DNA from 4 places in the Mesorhizobium sp. M7A.F.Ca.MR.148.00.0.0 genome. Region 4 is predicted to be linked to each of the others. Evidence: predicted binding sites of a transcription regulator. Region 4 holds the regulator's gene; each other region holds the start of a gene.

Region 1 (5,469 bases), on a different contig from region 4:
GCCGGCCGAGACAGCCCGGCGCAGCGCCTGTTCGATGCGGGTGACGCGCTTGGCCGCCTCTTCCATCTCACGGGTGTAGACGACGACGCGGCCACGGCCGGAACGCTTGGCGTGATAGAGCGCCGTCTCGGCCTTGTTGATGAGGATTTCCGTGGTCTCGTCGCCCGAATAGAACAGCGAGCAGCCGACCGAGGCCGAAAGCCTGGCGGTGCGTTCGCCGACATCATAGGGCGCCGACAGGATCTCGATCAGCATGCGCGACTTTTCGGCCGCCGCCTCCTCGCTGAACACCAGGGGATAGAGAAAAGCGAATTCGTCGGCGCCGATGCGGCAGACCGTGGAATGGCCGTCCATCGAGGCGCGCAGCCGCATCGCCACCTGGATCAGGATATCGTCGCCGGCCTTGTGGCCGAACAGATCGTTGATCGGCTTGAAGCCGTCGAGGTCGAGAATGCCGACGGTAAAGGGCGCGGGATCGTCGGCACGGTCGGCGATCAGGCGATCGACCTTGTCGAAGAAGCGGCGATGGTTGCCAAGCCCGGTCAACGGATCTGTGAATGCCAGATCCGTGCTCTCCCTGTTTGCCTGACCGGTGCCAAACGAAGTTTGCATCGGTGTCCCTGTTTTGTGACGTCGGAATTTATTTTCAGACTGGCAGCAAACCCTTTAGGAAACGTATCGCGAAATCGATTTTCCACGGGCAACCGCGACTGTTTCGAAGGATCGATGAAAGCAGCGCATTCGGGTGTCGGATGCCGATCCCAGGAATGTCGCGATTGGCAGACGGGCAGTGAGCCTGTACAGGCAAGACAGTCGTCCATCCGAGCCGCCGGAGACCCGCCATGAAGCTGAAAATCGCCGTCCAGATGGACCACATCTCCACCGTGTCGATCGCCGGCGACACCTCGTTCGCGCTGTCGCTGGAAGCGCAGCGGCGCGGCCATGAGCTTTTCCACTACACGCCGGATCGGCTCTCGTTGCGCGACGGCAAGGTATTCGCCCGCATCGAGGAAATGCAGGTGCGCGACGAGAAGGGCAGCCACTATTCGCTGGGCGAGAAGGTGCGTACCGACCTGTCGGAGATGGATGTGGTCCTGCTGCGCCAGGATCCGCCCTTCGACATGAACTACATCACCACCACGCACATTCTCGAACGCATCCACCCGAAGACGCTCGTGGTCAACGACCCGGCCTGGGTGCGCAACAGCCCGGAAAAGATCCTCGTCACCGAATTTGCCGACCTGATGCCGGACACGCTGATCACCAAGGATCCGCTGGAGGTCGCCGCCTTCCGCAAGGAGTTCGGCGACATCATCGTCAAGCCGCTCTACGGCAATGGCGGCGCCGGCATCTTCCATCTGCTCGAGGGCGACCGCAACCTTGCCTCGCTGCTGGAAATGTTCGGCCAGATGTTCCGCGAACCCTATATCGTGCAGCGCTACCTCAAGGACGTGCGCAAGGGCGACAAGCGCATCATCCTGATCGACGGCGAGCCGGTCGGCGCCATCAACCGGGTGCCGGCCGAACACGATTCCCGCTCCAACATGCATGTCGGCGGCCGCGCCGAAAAGACCGAACTGACGGCGCGGGAACGCGAGATCTGCGCCCGCATCGGCCCATCGCTGAAGGAGCGCGGCTTCATCCTGGTCGGCATCGACGTCATCGGCGACTACATGACCGAGATCAACGTGACCTCGCCTACCGGCGTGCGCGAGGTCAAACGCTTCGGCGGCGCCGACATCGCCAGCCTGTTCTGGGACGCGGTCGAGGACAAGCGGAAGTAAGGGCAAGCCTCTTTCACGGATACTGATTAGGGCTGCCGGTTAAATAGGATAACCGCCAACCCGATCAGGCTAACAACCGTGCTGATGGCCGCACCAATGATCGCCAAAAAAGCGACGACGCCAAATGTCACCACACATCTCTCACCGTGGCATCGGTCCAAAAAAACAAAGAGGTAGATGCCGAGCCCGACGATGATTGGCGGCACAACCGCCATAATTGCAAGCAGCCTGGTGTTGCTCAAAGCGCGCGGCCCCGACGAGAGATCTCCATAGTCGTATCATTTCCCGCTGCGGCAACAACCATTCCGCGCGATCGTATTCAGTGATCGTGTTTTCCGTTTTCATTTTGTCTTAACCATGTTCCGTTTTTGCAACCACGCTCGCTTCCACTGCAACCCCAGCGGTCATGCGTTCCCGTAATGTTCTTGATTTGACTGTTGAAGTGTGATTGTCTGCCCGAGGGGCCGTTCCTGGCCTGAACGCAGGGCTGGGGCCAGCCTGAATTGGGGTTGCACGATGGTGGCGCGGGTTCGCACGGTGGCTTTCCAGGGCATCGAGGCCGTGCCGGTCGACGTGCAGGTGATGATCGCGCCCGGCAAGGTCAACATGCACATCGTCGGCCTGGGCGACAAGGCGGTGGCCGAAAGCCGCGAGCGGGTGCAGGCCGCACTGCATGCTTCCGGCCTGTCGATGCCGTCGAAGAAAGTCACGGTCAATCTGGCGCCGGCCGACCTGCCGAAGGAAGGCAGTCATTACGACCTGCCGATCGCGCTTGGCCTGATGGCTGCCCTTGGCGCTATTCCAGGCGACATGCTGGCCGGCTATGTCGTGCTTGGAGAATTGTCGCTCGACGGCACGATTGCCGCGGTCGCCGGCTCCTTGCCGGCGGCGATCGCAGCCAATGCCGAGGGCAAGGGCCTGATCTGCCCGTTCGCATGCGGGCCGGAAGCGGCTTGGGCTGGTCGGGAATTCGACATTCTGGCGCCGCGCAGTCTGATAGCCATCGCCAATCATTTTCGCGGCACGCAGGTGCTGTCGCGCCCCGAGGCCGGCATCCATGCCGCCGCTCTGGATTTGCCTGACCTCGCCGACATCAAGGGCCAGGAGACCGCCAAGCGGGCGCTGGAAGTGGCCGCCGCCGGTGGGCATAATCTCTTGATGATCGGGCCGCCGGGCTCGGGCAAATCGATGCTGGCGCAGCGGCTGCCGTCGATCCTGCCGCCGCTGGCGCCGAAGGAGCTTCTGGAAGTCTCGATGATCGCCTCCGTGGCGGGAGAGCTCGGCGAAGGCAAATTGACCGACCGGCGGCCGTTCCGCGCCCCGCACCACTCGGCCTCGATGGCGGCGATGGTCGGCGGCGGCATCCGCGCGCGGCCGGGCGAGGTGTCGCTGGCCCATCACGGCGTGCTGTTCCTAGACGAGTTTCCCGAGTTCACACCGCAGACGCTCGATGCGCTGCGCCAGCCATTGGAGACCGGCGACTGCATGATCGCGCGAGCCAACCATCGCGTCACCTATCCGGCGCGTATCCAGCTGGTGGCGGCGATGAACCCGTGCCGCTGCGGCATGGCCGGCGAGCCGGGCTATCGCTGCCTGCGCGGCGAGCGTTGCCGTACCGACTATCAGGCGCGCATTTCGGGTCCGCTGCTCGACCGCATCGATCTCAGGATCGAAGTGCCGGCGGTCTCGGCCAGCGACCTGATCCGGCCCGACCGGGCGGAGAAAAGCGCCGATGTGGCGCTGCGCGTGGCACGCGCCCGCACCATCCAGCGCGAGCGCTTCGAGCGGCTCGGCGCCACCCGCGCCACCACCAACGCGCATTGCGCGCCCTCGGTCATCGAAGAGATCGCCATGCCGGACGCCGCCGGCCTGTCGCTGCTCAAGGACGCCAGCGAAAAGCTCGCCTTTTCGGCGCGAGCCTATCACCGCGTGCTGAAGGTGGCGCGGACGCTCGCCGATCTCGACGCCAGCGAAACCGTCGGCCGCATCCATCTGGCCGAAGCGATCTCCTACCGCATGAGCTCGGAGCGGATGGCGCAGGCGGCGTAGATCCGCCGACATGCCGGCCTCGCCACATTGCATTCCGCGATCACGCCATAACCCGGCCTCCGCGAATCGATCATCTCCACGGTGCGGCGGACCTGAATGTCCGCTTGGCCGGCGTCCTCACCACCCAACGGCCCCCACCGACGGGGCGCCGGCCATTTTCTTCCTCTTCCAAAAGCGTGGATGTCATCGCGCGTCGGACCAAGGTCTTGGCCTCCGCATTGACATTCCTTATTTAGACAATGCGAATATGGTGTGGTCGGGGAGCCCGCTATGTTCATTGACTACTACGAAGTTTTGGAAGTTAGCCCGAACGCCAACTCGGAAACGCTGGAGCGCATATTTCGCTATTTTGCGATGCGCTATCATCCAGACAATCGCGAAACCGGCGATGAAGCCCGTTTCAGTGAAATCGTGGAAGCCCACAATACGCTCAAGGATCCGGTCAAACGCGCACAATACGACATCGCGTACAGGGACCATGCCGGCCTTCGTCGTGAATTGACCGAGGAAGCCAGCAACACCAAAGGCATCGAGCGTGACGTCGTGATCCAGGCCAGGCTGCTGTCGCTGCTTTACGCGAAGCGCCGGCACGACGTCGGCAATCCCGGGATCGGAGATGTGGAGCTCGAACGTCTGTCAGACTGTCCGCGAGAGCATCTCGAGTTTCATCTCTGGTATCTGAGAGCGAAGGGCTGGATAGCAAGAGTGGAAAACGGGACGATTGCGATTACGGTGGAAGGCGTCGATCGGGTCAACTCCGAACACCGTCGCGATCCCACCATCCGGCTCCTGGACCATACAGCTCCCTGACGCCTCACCCCGGAGAAAGCAGGCCGAAAACCCGCCGCCCATACACGACACTGGCCTCTTCAGCTCTGCTGCGCCTTCAGTTCCAGCCGCCGCGCGTGCAGCACCGGCTCGGTGTAACCGTTGGGCTGGACGCGGCCCTTGAAGACCAGGTCGCAGGCGGCGAGGAAGGCTATCGACTTGTCAAAGTCAGCCGCCATCGGCTGGTAAAGCGGGTCGCCCGCGTTCTGGCGGTCGACGATGTCAGCCATGCGCTTCATCGTCGCCATCACCTGGTCCTCGCTGCACACGCCGTGGTGTAGCCAGTTGGCGATGTGCTGTGAGGAAATACGCAGCGTGGCGCGGTCTTCCATCAGGCCGACATCGTTGATGTCAGGCACTTTCGAGCAGCCGACGCCCTGGTCGATCCAGCGCACGACATAGCCAAGAATGCCCTGCGCGTTGTTGTCGAGTTCCTTCTGGACGTCTTCGGGCGACCAGTTCGGCCGCACGGCGACGGGCACCGACAGGATGTCGTCGAGCTTCGCCTTGGGCCGGTTCTTCAGCGTCGCCTGCACGGCGTGGACGTCGACCTTGTGATAGTGCGTGGCATGCAGCGTCGCCGCCGTTGGCGACGGCACCCAGGCAGTGTTTGCGCCGGCCTTGGGGTGGGCAATCTTCTGTTCCAGCATCGCCGCCATCAAATCCGGCATCGCCCACATGCCCTTGCCGATCTGGGCGTGGCCGGCCAAGCCGCATTCCAGCCCGATGTCGACATTCCACGCCTCGTAGGCGGAAATCCAGGCGGCCTGCTTCATGTCGCCCTTGCGGATCATCGGGCCGGCTTCCA
Region 2 (5,469 bases), on a different contig from region 4:
CGCCGGCTCGACCGTCAACACCGCCTTTCTTGCCGCTCTGGCCGCCGATCCGGATTTCGCTGCAGGCGATGTCGACACCAGCCTGATTGGCAGACACCAAGAAACCTTGACGACCGTCCCGCCGCCGAGCGACGAAACCATTGCTGCCGCCGCTCTTGCGGCCTCCGGTGCCGGCGCAACCCCGTCATCCGACGATCCGTGGTCGTCGCTTGTCGGCTATGCACATTTCCACAGCGTGGCGCGACGCACATGGCTGAAGTTCGGCGAAGACGATATCGCGGCGAAGGTTTCGGTGCGGGCGGACGGACGATTCCAGGTCGCGCTGGACAAGCCCTATGGCGACACCAATTCGCATGATTTTCGCGCCACGCCGCGCCTCGCCCGCTGGCCAGGCCATATCACCGTGTTCGAAGGCGCCGTTGGCTACACCTTCGCCGTGCCGGACCCGTTGGCACGGGCCGATGAGGCGGCGGCAAGCACCGGCAGCCTGCGTGCGCCGATGCCGGGATTGGTCAAGCTGGTGCGCGTGGGAAAAGGCGATACGGTGATCAAGGGCCAGCCGCTGCTGATCCTCGAGGCGATGAAGATGGAGCACACCATCGCCGCGCCGCATGACGGCGTGATCGCCGAGATCGCCACAGAGGGCGCACAGGTCACCGACGGAACGGTGCTGGTGCGGTTCGTCGAGGAGCACAACGCCGCGACCACAGCAGTGAGCTGACGGTTCGGAAGGCCAGCGACAGGGCAAACAAGAAAATGGCCGGGATGAACCCGGCCATTTCTCTATGCTATCCAGTCGCCAGGGTGGCGATTACTGCGCGATCGGCGCGTATTTGCCGTCATGCCACTGGTTGATGTCGTAGCTGGCATTCTTGAGGTCGCCCTTCTCGTCGAAGGTGACATCACCGACAACGGTGCTGATCGGCGTACCGTTCTTCAACGCTTCGGCAACCTTGGCCGGGTCGTCGCTGCCGGCACGCTTGATGCCTTCGGCGAAAGCCTGGATGGTGGCGTAAGAGAACAGCGTGAAACCCTCCGGCACGAAGCCGCCGGCCTTGATCTTCTCGACGGCTGCCTTGGCTTCCGGCTTTGCCTGCGGATCCGACGGGAAGACGAACATGGTGCCCTCGCCGGCCGGGCCGGCAACCTGCCAGAATTCCGGCGAGGCGATGGAGTCCGGCATGATCAGCTGGAACTTCAGGTTCTGTTCCGCCGACTGACGCAGGATCAGGCCGGCTTCAGGATGGTAGCCGCCGAAATAAACAACGTCGGCTTTCAAATCCTTGAGCTTGGTGACGAGAGCCGAATAGTCCTTCTCGCCAGCGTTGATGCCGTCATAATAGACCTCCTTGAGGCCGCCGGCATTCATCGTTGCCCTGACGGCGTCAGCCACGCCCTGTCCGTAGGCGCTCTTGTCATGCAGGACGACGACATTCTTGCCGGCAAACTTCTTGGCGATCCATGGGCCGATGAAGGCGCCCTGCGCGTCGTCTCGCGTATAAAGGCGCATGATCGTCGGCCAGCCGGCCTTGGCTGCCGCATCGGTCAGCACCGGGTTTGACGAGGCCGGGCTCATCATCAAGGCGCCGGCTTCGGCATAGACAGCTGATGCCGGAATGCTGGAACCCGAGCAGGCATGGCCGTCGATGAACTTGACGCCATCGGCGACGACGCGGTTGGCAACCGACACGGCCTGCTTGGGATCGCATTGGTCGTCTTCGATGCTCAGCTTGATCTGACGACCGTCGACACCGCCCGCAGCGTTGATCGCATCGGCGGCAGCCTGTGCGCCCTGCTTGAACTGATCGCCGATGGTGGCGAGCTGTCCTGTCATCGGGCCCACCACCGCAAAGGTGATGTCGTCTGCGAATGCGACCGGCGTGCTCAACATCAGGCCGAATATGGCCGCGTTCAAAATACTCAATTTTTTCATGACGGTAGAACTCCTCCACTCACGCGCGGCCGCCCCGGCCGCGCTTCTTCCAGAGAGGCCGGACAATTTCACCCTTCATTGAGCCTGTCTAGGCGCATTGGCGCCGCTCGATTGGGCCTGCAAGACGTCATCCACGCAAAAAGCCACGCCAGCCTTGTTCCGGCTGGTCGCGGCTTTTTTGCCCGTCGAGCAATCTCCAGGCGCCCCCGCGCCTAAAAATCCGCTCAGCTTCCCTGTGTCGCGCACGACTGGGCCTTGCGGCCTGCCGCGTTCTTTCCCTCGCCTTCGTGACCGTCTTGCGCGGCCTTCAATTTCGCCGGGTCTGGCCGTCTGTGCGGCCTTGATCCCGGAGCTTCCCTGTCTTCGATGGACCTGTCTGCGATTGGCAGATTTCAGTGCATGGTCATCCATTCGCGGGCTTCGCGCAGCGCCGTGGCGATCTCGACCTTCGACATGGCGGCCGAAAGTTCCGAGCGCAGCTCGGCGGCGCGGGCCGAGCCCTTGATTGCGGCGATGTTGAACCATTTGTGGGCGGCAACGACATCGGTCTCGCAATCGCGGCCGGTCGCATACATCATGCCCAATTCGAAAAGGATGTCGGCCTGGGCAGTTGCTCCCATGGCGCCGAAACCTGCTTCAAGCATTTCAAAACGTGCCATTTCAATCCCCTGTTTTCCGGCCCCTGTCAGGCTCCCGAGAGCTGCCTTCTTTCGTCTTGCCGGCTGCTCTTCCGATGCTTTCGAGAATGCCGTGCAGGCTTGAATCCGTCGTTAAATGGCGTGCTTAATTTGAGGAAAACAAAGCTAAAACAAGAGGTAAACGCCGAAATTCGTTAAGGATACAAACCCAGCAATTCAGCCTGCTTGCCTCAAATTTGACGAAAGTTTTCTCGCGCGGGGGCAAGACTTCGCTAACCACGGCAGACAAAGGCGATGCGCCGATCGTTTCATTTCATCGTCGAGGAGGCGCTTTCAGGCGGCTGCGAAATCCCAAAGTCTTCCGCTACGGCACCGCTTTTGTTTTGCCGGGAGCTGGATTAGCTTACGTTTGCGTAAGCGGCAGACCGGCGAGGCGGAGCATCCGGCCGGACATCCACAGGGAGGAAGACATGTTTCGAAAACTGAGCCTGGCCCTTGCGGCCACATTGATCGTGGCGAGTGCGGCATGGGCCGATCCGATCGAAGGCAATTGGAAGACGCAGGCCGGCGAAACCGCGGCCATCGCCGGCGGCAGCTCGTTTTCCATCACGCTCAAGTCCGGGAAATATGCCGGCAAGACCATCGGCTCGCTCAAGGCGACGGGCGACAACAAATATGCCGGCAACATCACCGATCCGGCAAACGACAAGACCTATTCGGGCAAGGCGACATTGTCGGGCACCTCTCTTAAGATGAGCGGCTGCGTGCTCGGCGGGCTGATCTGCAAGAGCCAGACCTGGCACAAGCTCTGATCGAGCGCATCCTTGCGACATGAGGACGGGGCCCCAGCGGGCCCCGTTTTCGTTTTGTCGACACATCCTGCACCGGTGATGCTCGATACCCGCGGCGGCTATCCAAACCGACGCCGGCGCCGTCGAAACCCCGTCAATCATCTTGAACGGCAGATGAACGCCGGCATCAGAGCCGGTTCAGTTGCATCAGGGCATTCTCCGGCGTGTTGAAGGAGACCGACCCAATGCTTGCTCGCCGCTTCACCATCGTCTGCCTGCTGGTGAGCCTGTTTGGAATGTTCTTCGCCATCCTCGTCGCCGAAGCGGGCCGTCCGGCCCGCGCCTGGGACGAAGCCAGTTCCAGAACCTGCCGCCTCGCCTGCCCCACCCATCTTCGCAACTGAACAAAGAACCAAGACCTCGAAAAGAAAAGCTGAAACACCATGAACCGCATCGCCGCCAACGCTCTCAAGACACTTCGGCTTCTGCCGCGGGCGGCGCTTATCCTGGCGGTTCTGGCCGCTCCGGTTCTGGCCGTGCCGATGATGCGCTCAGATGCCGGCTCGACGATCGACGCACCAGCCCTGAAGAAGTCCGGCGTCGGCTTTGTGCTCCTGGTCAGCCTGCAGCGCGGTTGAAGAAAAACGGCGCGTTGGCCGCCTTCGGTCGCGACACCCCTCCCAAGTGCCGATCCAAGTCTCTATATTGAGCCATGGAAAAGCGAATCTACCCACAAGCCATCGAATCTGTCGTCATGCCGGAGCCTTTTGGCCGGCAAAGCTTTGATAGCGCCGAAAAAGCAGTCAAGGCACTGCAGGCGCTTTACAACCGCAACACCAAGTTCCTGCGCGACTCCTTTGCAGAGCTAGCGGCAGCAGGCGGCGACAATGGCAAGCGCTACCGGGCCTTTTATCCGGAGATCGGTGTCACCACCAACTCGTTCACCCAGATCGACTCGCGCCAGGCCTATGGCCATATGCCGACGCCCGGGCATTTTTCCACCACCATCACCCAGCCGGGCCTGTTCGAAAGCTACCTCGTAGAGCAGTTGCGCCTGATCATGCGCAATCATGGGGTTGCGGTCACGGTGTCGGAATCGACCACACCCATCCCGCTGCATTTCGCCTTCCTTGAAGGCACCCATGTCGACGGCGCGACGGCAGAGCGCATCAAGCGGCCGATCCGCGACCTGTTCGACGTGCCGGATCTCGACGGCACCGACGACCAGATCGCTAACGGCACCTTCGAAGTCGCCTTTGGCGAGCCGAGGCCTCTGGCGCCCTTCACGGCGCAGCGCATCGATTATTCGCTGCACCGGCTGTCGCACTATACGGCGACCACGCCGCAGCAGTTCCAGAACTTCGTGCTGTTCACCAATTATCAGTTCTACATCGACGAGTTCGTCGCCCGCGCCCGCGACCTGATGGCCAGCGGCGGCGGCGGATACACGGAGTTCGTCGAGCCGGGCAATGTCATCACCAAGAGCGGGCAAAGCGCGCCAAGCGAAGGCGTTGCACCGCCGCGCCTGCCGCAGATGCCGGCCTATCACCTGAAGAAATCGGGACATGGCGGCATCACCATGGTCAATATCGGCGTCGGGCCTTCCAACGCCAAGACCATCACCGACCATATTGCGGTGCTGAGGCCGCATGCCTGGGTGATGCTCGGCCACTGCGCCGGCCTGCGCAACACCCAGGCGCTTGGCGACTATGTGCTGGCGCATGCCTATGTGCGCGAGGACCATGTGCTGGACGACGATCTTCCGGTCTGGGTGCCGATCCCGCCGCTGGCCGAGATCCAGGTGGCGTTGCAGGAAGCCGTCGCCGAAGTCACCGGCCTTACCGGCTACGACCTGAAGCGCATCATGCGCACCGGCACCGTCGCCACCATCGACAATCGCAACTGGGAACTGCGCGACCAGCGTGGTCCGGTACAGCGTCTGTCGCAATCTCGCGCCATCGCACTCGACATGGAATCGGCGACCATCGCCGCCAATGGCTTCCGCTTCCGCGTTCCCTACGGCACGCTGCTGTGCGTTTCGGACAAACCGCTGCATGGCGAGTTGAAGCTGCCCGGCATGGCGACCGAATTCTACAAGCGCCAGGTG
Region 3 (5,469 bases), on a different contig from region 4:
ACCTGGTCTCCTCGAGCTTCAGCGTCTCGGTGATCAACTGTTCGCCGCGCAGCAGCTCCGGATAGGCCTGGCCCATCTCGCGCACCAGCGCCGGCACCAGCTTCCACATCAGCGGTTCGTTGGCACCCAGCAGCTGCGCATGGCGCATGGCGCGGCGCATGATGCGGCGCAGGACATAGCCCCGGCCTTCGTTCGAAGGCAGCACGCCGTCCGCCACCAGGAAGGAGGACGAGCGCAGATGATCGGCAATGACCCGGTAGGACGCGACCGTCTCCTTGTCGGGACCATGCCCGATCGCGGACGAGGCCGCGTCGATCAGGTGACGGAACAGATCGGTCTCGAAGACGCTTTCCACCCCTTGCAGGATGGAGGCCATCCGCTCCAGGCCCATGCCGGTGTCGATCGACGGACGCGGCAGGTCGATGCGCTCCTCCTTCGTCACCTGTTCATATTGCATGAACACCAGGTTCCAGAATTCCAGGAAACGGTCGCCATCTTCCTCCGGGCTGCCGGGAGGGCCGCCCCAGATGTGTTCGCCGCGGTCGATGAAGATTTCAGAGCACGGCCCGCACGGTCCGGTGTCGCCCATCGCCCAGAAATTGTCCGAGGTCGCGATGCGAATGATGCGGTCGTCGGAAAAACCGGCGATCTTCTTCCAGAAGCCGGCCGCCTCGTCATCCGTGTGATAGACGGTGACCAGCAGCTTGTCCTTGTTCAGCCCGAACTCCCTGGTGATCAGGTTCCAGGCAAGCTCGATGGCGCGCTCCTTGAAATAGTCGCCGAAGGAGAAATTACCGAGCATCTCGAAGAAGGTCAGATGGCGCGCGGTGTAGCCGACATTGTCGAGATCATTGTGCTTGCCGCCGGCGCGAACGCTCTTCTGGGCGGTCGAGGCGCGCGAATAGGGCCGCTTCTCCAGACCGGTGAAGACGTTCTTGAACTGCACCATGCCGGCGTTGGTGAACATCAGCGTCGGATCGTTGCGCGGCACCAGCGGGCTCGACGCGACGATCTCGTGACCCTCCTTGCGGAAGTAGTCGAGAAATGTCGACCGGATTTCGTTCACGCCACTCATGAATGCTGCCTTTTCGGAAGAGCCGCCGGCAAACCGGCGGAAATGGGCTCTGCGTTTTAGAAGATTAGGACTTGGCCTTTTAGCCGCCGCGCTTCACCCTGTCCAGAAACACGGAATTGGTCCAATCCACGGCCTTTGCCGGCCGTTCGACCCGGCCTGGTTCCGCCGCCAAAACGCAAAACCGCCGGCACTGGGCCGGCGGTTTCGAAACGCAATAACACGGAACTCGATTACATAAGCCTGAGATAATAGAACGCGATTATGGCCGAACTCCGGCCGGCATCGCGCACGAAGCTGTTACATCGCGCCGGATTCTTCCTCGAAACCGTCATCATCGCCGCGCTCAGGGCCGCCATTCTCGAGGAATTTCTCGGCGATCAGCCCGGCATTCTGCCTGATCGACAACTCGATCTCGCGTGCCGTGTCGGGATTGTCACGCAGGAACAGCTTGGCATTTTCGCGGGCCTGGCCGAGACGCTGCGAGTTATAGGAAAACCAGGCGCCAGACTTCTCGACAATACCAGCCTTGACCCCGAGATCGACCAGTTCGCCGGTTTTGGAGACGCCCTCACCAAACATGATGTCGAATTCGACCACCTTGAAGGGCGGCGCCAGCTTGTTCTTGACCACCTTGACGCGGGTCTGGTTGCCGACAACCTCGTCGCGGTCCTTGATCGAGCCGATGCGGCGGATGTCGAGGCGCACCGAAGCGTAGAATTTCAGCGCATTGCCGCCGGTGGTGGTTTCAGGCGAGCCGAACATGACGCCGATCTTCATGCGGATCTGGTTGATGAAGATGACCATGGTGTTGGAGCGCGAAATCGACGCGGTCAGCTTGCGTAGCGCCTGGCTCATAAGGCGGGCCTGCAGGCCGGGCAGCGAATCGCCCATCTCGCCTTCAATTTCGGCGCGTGGCGTCAGCGCCGCGACCGAATCGACCACCAGCACGTCGATGGCGCCGGAGCGCACCAGCGTGTCGCAGATTTCCAGCGCCTGCTCCCCAGTGTCAGGCTGCGAGATCAGAAGGTTTTCGAGATCGACGCCAAGCTTGCGGGCATAGACCGGGTCAAGCGCGTGCTCGGCATCGACGAAAGCGCAGATGCCGCCCTTCTTCTGGGCTTCGGCAACGGTGTGCAGGGCAAGCGTCGTCTTGCCCGAGCTTTCCGGCCCGTAGATCTCGATGATGCGGCCGCGCGGCAGGCCACCGACGCCAAGCGCGATGTCGAGGCCAAGCGAGCCGGTCGGCACCGTTTCAATCTCGACGACCTGATCGTTGGCGCCGAGCCGCATGATCGAGCCCTTGCCGAAAGCCCGCTCGATCTGCGACAGCGCCGCATCCAGAGCCTTTGATTTGTCCACTGCCTTGTCCTCTACCAGCCGCAAAGAATTCTGAGCCATGATACATCACCCCTTGGTCGTCAATGAAGGCCGGACAATCCGTAATCCCTGCCTATTTGTACCTTTTTTGTTCTCATTTGGCAAGAGGGGTCAAATAACTGAAAAACAAGCAATATCCGGATTTGTTCTTTTTTTGTCCAGGGATTCGATCAGGAATGCACCGCACGTTGGGCCAGACGGCTCGGTTGTTTCGACCTGCCGAATCGCCGCCTCGCATGCGAAGCTCCGTCGCACAGCCTAGCGCTTGTGCGGCTGGAATAACAAAGGTCATATCGCCGGCATGCTGAAATCCGCGAAAATACTGGCCATAGGCGGCGCCCATATCGACCGACGCGGCCAGGTGTCCGGCGCTTACGTGCCTGCCGCCTCCAATCCGGGCACAATGCGCGAGGATGTCGGCGGCGGCGTCTTCAATGCTTTGCGCAGCGCCGTGCGGCGCGGCGTCTCCGCGTCGCTGATGTCGGTTCGCGGCGGCGATGCCGCTGCCGATACCGTTTCGCGAGCCATCGCCGAGACAGGCATTACCGACCTGTCGGCGGTCTTCCTCGACCGCACGACGCCGAGCTACACCGCGCTGATCGACATCGAAGGCGAGCTGATCGTCGGCTTTGCCGACATGGCGCTCTATGATTTGGCGTTTCCCAAGCAGATCAGGCGCTCCAAGGTGCGGGAGGTGATCGCCGCCGCCGACGCGATCCTGTGCGACGCCAATCTGCCCTCTTCGGCGCTGGAACGGCTGGTCGCGCTCGCCGCGGGCAAGCCGGTTTTCGCCATTGCCATCTCGCCGGCCAAGGTGGTGCGGCTGATACCGGTGCTGAAGAAGCTCTCGCTGGTCTTCATGAACCGGCGCGAGGCCATGGTGCTGGCCGGCGTCGCCGCGAATGCCAGGCAGCGCGAGGTCGTCGACGGGTTGCGATGCAGCGGCCTCGTCAGTGGCGTGGTGACGGCGGGCGAGGCGCCCGTGCTGGGGTTCGATGAAACAGGCGCCTTTTCGATCATGCCGCCCAATCCCCGAAAGGTCACTGACGTCACCGGGGCCGGTGATGCGCTGGCGGGCGCAACGGTCGCTGCCTTGCTGCGCGGACTGCCGCTGCGGGTGGCCCTGCGCGAAGGCATCGCCGGGGCGACGCTTGCCATCGAAAGCGCCAACGCCGTTCCCGAGTTCACCGCCTCAAGCTTCGCGGAAGCGCTGGCTCTTGTGCCGGATGCCAGGGAAGTGGCATGAGACCGGCGAATTCATAGTGCCGCGATGTTGCCTGGTGTCCCCACGGACGCGCCGCATTCCGGATTGGAGACCCTGATGACCCCTGAGACCGCCCGCCCCTTCATCGACATCCACGCGCCGGTGGCGCAGGCTCTGGCTGCCGGCCGGCCGGTGGTGGCGCTGGAAAGCACCATCATCACCCATGGCATGCCCTACCCCGACAATGGCGCCATGGCGGCCGACGTCGAAAAGATCATCACCGATGGCGGCGCCGTGCCGGCGACGATCGCCGTGGTTGGCGGCCGCATCAAGATCGGGCTTTCGGACGGCGAGCGCGAATCGCTGGCGATGACGGGCGACGCCATGAAGCTGTCGCGCGCCGATTTCGGTTTTGCCGTGGCGCAAGGGCGCACCGGTGGCACCACGGTCGCCGCCACGATGATCGCGGCGCATATGGTCGGCATAAAAGTGTTCGCCACCGGCGGCATCGGCGGCGTGCACAAGGGCGCCGAAAAGAGTTTTGACATTTCCGCCGATCTCGACGAGCTGGCGCGCACGCCGGTCATCGTCGTCTCGGCCGGCGCCAAGGCCATCCTCGACATCGAAAAGACGCTGGAAGTGCTGGAGACGCGCGGCGTGCCGGTGGTCGGCCTTGGCTGCGAGACGATGCCAGCCTTCTGGTCCAGGCATTCGCCGTTCCGCGCGCCGCTGACCTTGCACGAGCCGGAAGAGATCGCGCATTTCTACCAGACGAGGGCAGCGCTGGGGCTCGCCGGTGGCATGCTGATTGCCAATCCGGTGCCGGAAAACCACGAAATCCCGGCTGAGGAGATGGCCGGCTATATCGAGGCCGCGCAGAAGGCCGCCGAGGCGCTCAACGTGACCGGCAAGGCGGTGACGCCGTTCCTGCTGGGAAAGATTCTCGAATTGACTGGCGGTAGGAGCCTGAAGACGAACATCGCGCTGGTCGAGAATAATGCGCGGCTGGCGGCGAGGATTGCGAAGGCGCTTTAGGGTCACGCAGCGAAGGTTCCCCCTCACCCGGATTGCCGAGACCGAATTGCAAAGAACAATTCGGGGCAATCCGACCTCTCCCCGAGGGGAGAGGAGCTTACAGCGCCGACGTCGACCTCTTCTCCCCTCGGGGAGAAGGTGGCCGCGAAGCGGACGGATGAGGGGGTGGCCTCGCGCTTGCGGGAATCTACTTCCCCGCCCGTCGCCCCGCCTCATAGGCCCGGCGTGCCCAGATCGTCATCTCGTCGGGATCATCGAAAGCGCTGTCTGGAACGCTCCAGTAGGGCATGGCGACCAGCTTGCCGTGGCGCGAGCCGGTATAGGTCCATTGCGTGCAGCCGGCGGCCTCGAACTCGGGCACGCTTTGTTCGTCGGCCTTCAGCAGCAATTCACCGCGCAGCACGATGGCGACGATGACACCGTCGAAATAGATGCCCTTGCCGCCGAACAGTTTTCGGATGCTGACAGGACCGAGGCCCTCGAACAGTTCGGCGATGCGCTCATTGTCCATGCCGCGATCATGGCACCGGTTTGGCCTTGTCATCGCCGCAACCAAAATCATGCTGACAGGTTGTGTGAGGTCGATCGGAGTTTCCCGCCATGCCCGTGCTGCTCAAAGGCTCCTGCCGCTGCAATGCCGTCCGTTTCGAGGTGGAGAGCCACACGCCGGCGCCATTCATGCTGTGCTACTGCTCGATCTGCCGCAAGCAGCAGGGCGGCGGCGGGTTTGCCATCAATCTCGGCGCCGACAACGAGACGCTGAACATAAGGGGCAAAA
Region 4 (5,469 bases):
CATCGAGACCTACAAAGCGACGATCTCTTTCACCGCGCCGACTGCCTACCGCGCCATGCTGAAGGCCATGGATGAAGGAGCGGACCTGTCATCGCTGCGCGTCGCCGTTTCGGCCGGCGAAACCTTGCCTGCTCCCGTTTTCGAAGAGTGGACACAAAAGACCGGAAAGCCGATCCTCGACGGCATCGGAGCCACCGAGATGCTGCACATCTTCATCTCCAACCGTTTTGACGACATGAAGCCCGCGTCGACCGGAAAGCCGGTGGGCGGCTACGAGGCGCGCGTCGTCGATGACGAGATGCGCGAGGTGCCACGCGGCGCGACCGGCAGGCTTGCGGTGCGCGGACCGACCGGCTGCCGCTACATGGCCGATGACAGGCAGAAGGAATACGTGCGCGACGGCTGGAACCTCACCGGCGATACCTTCACGCAGGACGAGGACGGCTTTTTCCATTTCGCCGCACGCTCCGACGACATGATCGTCAGCGCCGGCTACAACATCGCCGGTCCCGAGGTCGAGGCGGCGCTGCTGGCGCACCCGGACGTCGCCGAATGCGCTGTCATTGGCGCCGAGGACGCCGAGCGCGGCCAGATCGTCGAGGCGCATGTCGTGCTGGTGCAGGGCGTCGCGCCCGACGCCCTCACCACCAAGCGCCTGCAGGACCATGTCAAGGCAATGATCGCGCCCTATAAATATCCGCGATCGGTAAAATTCATCGCCGCCCTGCCCAAGACCCAGACCGGCAAGATCCAGCGCTTCCGGCTGCGCACGGAGAAAATCGATTGAGCGAGCCATACGATCCGGCGTCCGAAGGCGCCCAGATGTCGTTCAAGGAGCGCATGTCCTACAGCGACTACCTGCACCTGGAGAAAGTGCTGGAGGCCCAGACGCCGCTGTCATCGGCGCATGACGAGATGCTGTTCATCATCCAGCATCAGACCTCCGAACTCTGGATGAAGCTCGCTCTGCACGAGATCGGCGCCGCGATCCGTTCCATCCGCGCCGACCGGCTCGAGCCGAGCTTCAAGATGCTGTCGCGCGTTGCGCGGATCTTCGAGCAGCTGAACAGTGCCTGGGATGTGCTGCGGACGATGACGCCGAGCGAATACACCGAGTTCCGCGACGCGCTGGGCCAGTCCTCGGGTTTTCAGTCCTGGCAGTATCGCGCCATCGAGTTCATGGCCGGCAACCGAAACTTGGCAATGCTCGGGCCGCACAAGCACCGGCCCGACCTGAGCGGAAAGCTGGAAGCGATCCTGACCGAACCATCGCTCTACGACGAAGCGCTGCTGCTGCTTGCGCGCAACGGATTCGACATCGGTGCCGATGCCAGGCGCACGGACTGGCGTGAGACGCGAACCGAGAACGAAGAGGTGCTGGTCGCCTGGCAGACGATCTATCGCGATCCGCAGCGCTACTGGATGTTCTACGAACTGGCAGAGAAGCTGGTCGACTTCGAGGATTATTTCCGCCGCTGGCGCTTCAACCACGTCACCACGGTTGAGCGCATCATCGGTCTGAAACGCGGCACCGGCGGCACGTCGGGTGCTTCGTATCTGAAGAAGATGCTCGAGGTGGTGCTGTTCCCGGAGCTGTGGACGGTCCGCACCCGGCTCTGACATCGTCGAAATGAAAACAGCGACGCGCGGCGGCGGAACACCCTTCGCGAACAACCGGGGACTGACTGACCATGAGTGGATTTCCTGATCTCGCCGCAGTCGAAGCGATGGATGCCACAGATCCGCTGCGGGCCATGCGCGACCGTTTCATTCTGCCGGAGGGGGTGATCTATCTCGACGGCAATTCACTGGGGGCAGCGTCTCATGCCGTTTTCGGCGAGCTGCAGCAGGCGGCAACCCAGGAATGGGCCCAGGATCTCATCCGAGCCTGGAATACGGCCGGATGGTTCGAGATGCCGATCGAACTCGGCGATCAACTCGGGCGCCTGATTGGAGCCGCGGCCGGCCAGACCGTCGTCTGCGACACGACGTCGACCAACATCTACAAGGTGCTGCATGCGGCGCTGGAGATGCGGCCGGGCCGGTCGGTCATCGTCGCCGAGGGTGACAGTTTCCCCACCGACCTGTACATCGCCGAAGGGGTGGCCTCGACACGGGACGGCGTCCTGCTGCGCCTCGCGGGCGTCGACGCGCCCACCATCGAAGAGCTGATCGACGAAAACGTCGCGGTGGTGCTGGTCAACCACGTCAACTACAAATCGGGTGAACTGCGCGACATGGCGGCGCTGACGCGCAAGGCTCATGCGGCCGGAGCGCTGATCGTCTGGGATCTATGCCACACCGCCGGCGCCCTGCCCGTCGAGCTCGATCACGCAAATGCCGATTTCGCCATCGGCTGCACTTACAAGTACCTCAACGGCGGTCCGGGCGCACCGGCCTTCATCTATGCCGCGCAGCGCCATCACGGCGATATCAGCCAGCCGCTCAGCGGCTGGTGGGGCCATGCGCGGCCCTTTGCCTTCGAACGGGGGTATGTTGCCGGCACCGGTATCCGCCGCTTTCTGTGCGGCACCCAGCCTGTCCTGTCGATGCGGGCGCTCAAAGGCGCGCTTGTTATCTGGAACGACGTCGACATGGCGGCATTGCGAAAAAAGAGCGTCGCGCTGACGGAACTGTTCATCCAGCTCGTCGAAGCAAAGTGCGGCGCCTATGGCCTCACGCTGGAGACCACCCGCGACGCGACCAGGCGCGGCAGCCAGGTGTCGTTCCTTCACGATCACGGCTATCAAATCATGCGGGCGCTGATCGAGCGCGGCGTCATCGGTGATTTTCGCGCGCCATCGACCATCCGTTTCGGCTTCACGCCGCTCTATGTCGGCTACAAGGATGTGTGGCTGGCGGTTCAAGTGCTAGAAGACATTCTGCGCACGGGCGCATGGAAGGACCAGCGTTTCGCCGTCAAGGAAGCCGTTACCTGACGCAACGATCTCCGCGATTTGCCGTCGCCGCCCTCACTGCCCGGCAGATGACGGAGGGCTGAATTCCAGCCACAAATGCCAACAGACGTTGGCGTTTTGGCTCCGTTTCGTTCACGGCAAACGAACGTCCCGAAGATTGATAGCGTCCCTTGTGGCGGTCGATCGGCAGATGATGCCAAGCCTTGGGTCGAGGATGAGCCACAGGTCATTAACCATAATGGTTTCAATGTGAGCAGGCGCATTGCCGTGGTTGGCGCCTGTCGATCGCGACCCGCTGGCAAGCCGAAATAATTTCAGCAGCCTTAACAAATTCATTAAACTTTAAACGGTTGCAGAACACAACTGGAACAGATAGTGTTTGTTCTGGGTTTGTTTTTCGATTCTGGTTTCAGGTAATCTGGGGGCCGCCATGCTGACACGCAAGCAACATGAACTGCTGATGTTCATCCATGAACGCCTGAAGGAGAGCGGCATTCCGCCATCCTTCGACGAGATGAAGGAGGCGCTCGACCTTGCCTCCAAATCCGGGATTCATCGGCTGATCACCGCACTTGAGGAGCGCGGCTTTATTCGCCGGTTGCCCAACCGGGCACGCGCGCTGGAAGTGCTGCGATTGCCGGACTCGATCGCGCCCGGCCTCAACGCGGCAAAGAAGTTTTCGCCAAGCGTCATCCAGGGCAGTCTCGGTCAGGGTGGTGCTCTTGGCCGGCAGATCAAGCCGGCGCCTTCGCGGATGCCCTCGCCCGGCAATGATGACGATGCGGTCTCCGCCGTGTCGATACCGGTGATGGGCCGTATCGCCGCCGGTGTGCCGATCGATGCCATCCAGCATCAGACGCATTCGATCTCGGTGCCGCCGGACATGATCATGGGCGGCGCCCACTATGCGCTGGAGGTCAAGGGCGACTCGATGATCGAGGCCGGTATCTTCGACGGCGACACCGTCATCATCCGCAATGCCGACACGGCGAACCCCGGCGAGATCATCGTGGCGCTGGTCGATCAAGAGGAAGCGACGCTGAAGCGGTTCCGCCGCAAGGGCGCTTCGATTGCTCTCGAAGCCGCCAATCCGGCCTATGAAACCCGTATTTTCGGCCCAGACAGGGTCAAGGTGCAAGGCAAGCTCGTCGGCCTCATCCGCCGCTACTGAGGCGGCTGCGGGTTGGCCGCTGGCTTCTCGGGTTTCTTGAAGGGTGCCAGCCCCCTCGCCTCACGAGAGTATTTGCGTTGCGTGTGCCAGGGCCGATATGGGCTGTTCACCGCGAAGCTGATTGTCGCCGGCGTGGTCGCCGATTGGCGATCGAAGAAGACCGCGGCACTGCCTTTGCGAGCCAGTTGCCGCTTGGTGATGACGAGAACCAGCGGATTGTGACAGGCGTCATAGGCGGTGGCGTCATTGATGACGATCAGCTCGGCGAAGCCGCAGGCTTTCCAGGTGTCCTTGCGGTCCTCGACATAGGCAATGATCGCACCGGACATATGCCTGGCCACGCAAACGCCTGAGGAGCAATAGAACGGCGATCCCGGCGGTAGCTCAACGGCGTCCGCGACGTCGAATTGCCCATCGCTCTTGTCGAACACCTCTGGCACGACGATGGTTTCTGATGTCAGGGCGCGTTTCCAGTTGTCGACGGTGAATTCGTTCGGCCGTTCCCGGCTGACGGCAAGCTCGCCGCCACCGATCGGCAACGCCACCAGCCGGGCGTCTTCCGAGATCAGCACATCCGGCGTGCGCGTATCCGAGACGGTCAGCAAGCCTGCCAGCGCGAATGGCAGAGCAGCGAGCCGCAGCCAAGTTGTCGCCATCGTCGCGATGACCAGGGCAATTGTCACCAGCAGGACAGATTGCTGCGAAATCAGCCCAACCCCATCGACAGGCGAACGTTCGGAGATCCAACCCGATATGGCGATCATCACCGTCAGACCCTTGCCCATCAGGTAGAGGGCCGGCCAATCCAATCCGAAAGGCATCAGCAGCGCGCTTGCGACAGCCAGGAACATGACGACGGTGACGATCGGCATAACCGCCAGATTGGCGAACAGGCTGAGCGGCGACACACGCTGAAAATGCCAGATGGCAAACAGCGTCGTGGCGCTGCCGGCGATGATGGAGGTCATGGCAAGGCCGGTTGCCGCGAGCACGAACTTTCGCGTCAGGAAACCGGGCATGGATCGCTTTGGGGGCGGCGGTCTTGCTTTTCCCGCGCGGTGATCGGCCCAGCCGGCATAGGCGCCGACCAGAGCCGCGGTCGCGGCGAACGACATCTGAAAACTCGGGCCGACCACCTCATGCGGCGACACCACGATGACGGCGATCGCCGAGATCGCCAGATTGCGCATGGTGAGTGCTGCTCGATCGAACAGCACGGCAATCAGCATCACCGCCAGCATGATGAAGCTGCGCTCGGCGGCAACGACGACTCCAGAGATGATGAGATAGGCCGCGATCGAGAACAGTGCGGCGACGGCGGCATACTTCTTGACCGGGCGACGCGCGGAAAAGTCGGGAAACAACGCGAAGGCGCCGCGC

What was found. Region 4 encodes LexA, which represses DNA repair genes until DNA is damaged. Its sites were predicted from a motif close to TGTTCNNNNTGTGTTCNG; they were not measured.
Region 1: the regulator LexA is predicted to act here: its motif matches at 2,194-2,211, upstream of EOB49_RS21345 (YifB family Mg chelatase-like AAA ATPase).
Region 2: the regulator LexA is predicted to act here: its motif matches at 2,727-2,744, upstream of EOB49_RS02460 (sel1 repeat family protein).
Region 3: the regulator LexA is predicted to act here: its motif matches at 2,531-2,548, upstream of recA (recombinase RecA).

The regions. Positions count from the first base shown of each region.
Region 1 is NZ_RZTB01000063.1:25,460-30,928, reverse strand. Features, by position in the region: gene EOB49_RS21360 (EAL domain-containing protein) at 1-612, opposite strand, end outside; gene gshB (glutathione synthase) at 843-1,784, shown strand; gene EOB49_RS21350 (hypothetical protein) at 1,811-2,026, opposite strand; gene EOB49_RS21345 (YifB family Mg chelatase-like AAA ATPase) at 2,301-3,833, shown strand; gene EOB49_RS21340 (J domain-containing protein) at 4,104-4,643, shown strand; partial or broken gene EOB49_RS37790 (malate synthase G) at 4,703-5,469, opposite strand, start outside.
Region 2 is NZ_RZTB01000004.1:1,358-6,826, forward strand. Features, by position in the region: gene EOB49_RS02450 (acetyl/propionyl/methylcrotonyl-CoA carboxylase subunit alpha) at 1-721, shown strand, start outside; gene EOB49_RS02455 (ABC transporter substrate-binding protein) at 812-1,933, opposite strand; gene EOB49_RS02460 (sel1 repeat family protein) at 2,326-2,592, opposite strand; gene EOB49_RS02465 (DUF2147 domain-containing protein) at 3,042-3,383, shown strand; gene EOB49_RS36345 (hypothetical protein) at 3,608-3,766, shown strand; gene EOB49_RS02470 (hypothetical protein) at 3,806-4,000, shown strand; gene EOB49_RS02475 (AMP nucleosidase) at 4,075-5,469, shown strand, end outside.
Region 3 is NZ_RZTB01000028.1:36,269-41,737, reverse strand. Features, by position in the region: gene alaS (alanine--tRNA ligase) at 1-1,075, opposite strand, end outside; gene recA (recombinase RecA) at 1,373-2,473, opposite strand; gene EOB49_RS13790 (carbohydrate kinase family protein) at 2,754-3,698, shown strand; gene EOB49_RS13785 (pseudouridine-5'-phosphate glycosidase) at 3,774-4,691, shown strand; gene EOB49_RS13780 (TfoX/Sxy family protein) at 4,879-5,202, opposite strand; gene EOB49_RS13775 (GFA family protein) at 5,292-5,469, shown strand, end outside.
Region 4 is NZ_RZTB01000005.1:37,432-42,900, reverse strand. Features, by position in the region: gene EOB49_RS03220 (AMP-binding protein) at 1-787, shown strand, start outside; gene kynA (tryptophan 2,3-dioxygenase) at 784-1,620, shown strand; gene kynU (kynureninase) at 1,692-2,939, shown strand; gene lexA (transcriptional repressor LexA) at 3,349-4,089, shown strand; gene EOB49_RS03200 (ComEC/Rec2 family competence protein) at 4,083-5,469, opposite strand, start outside.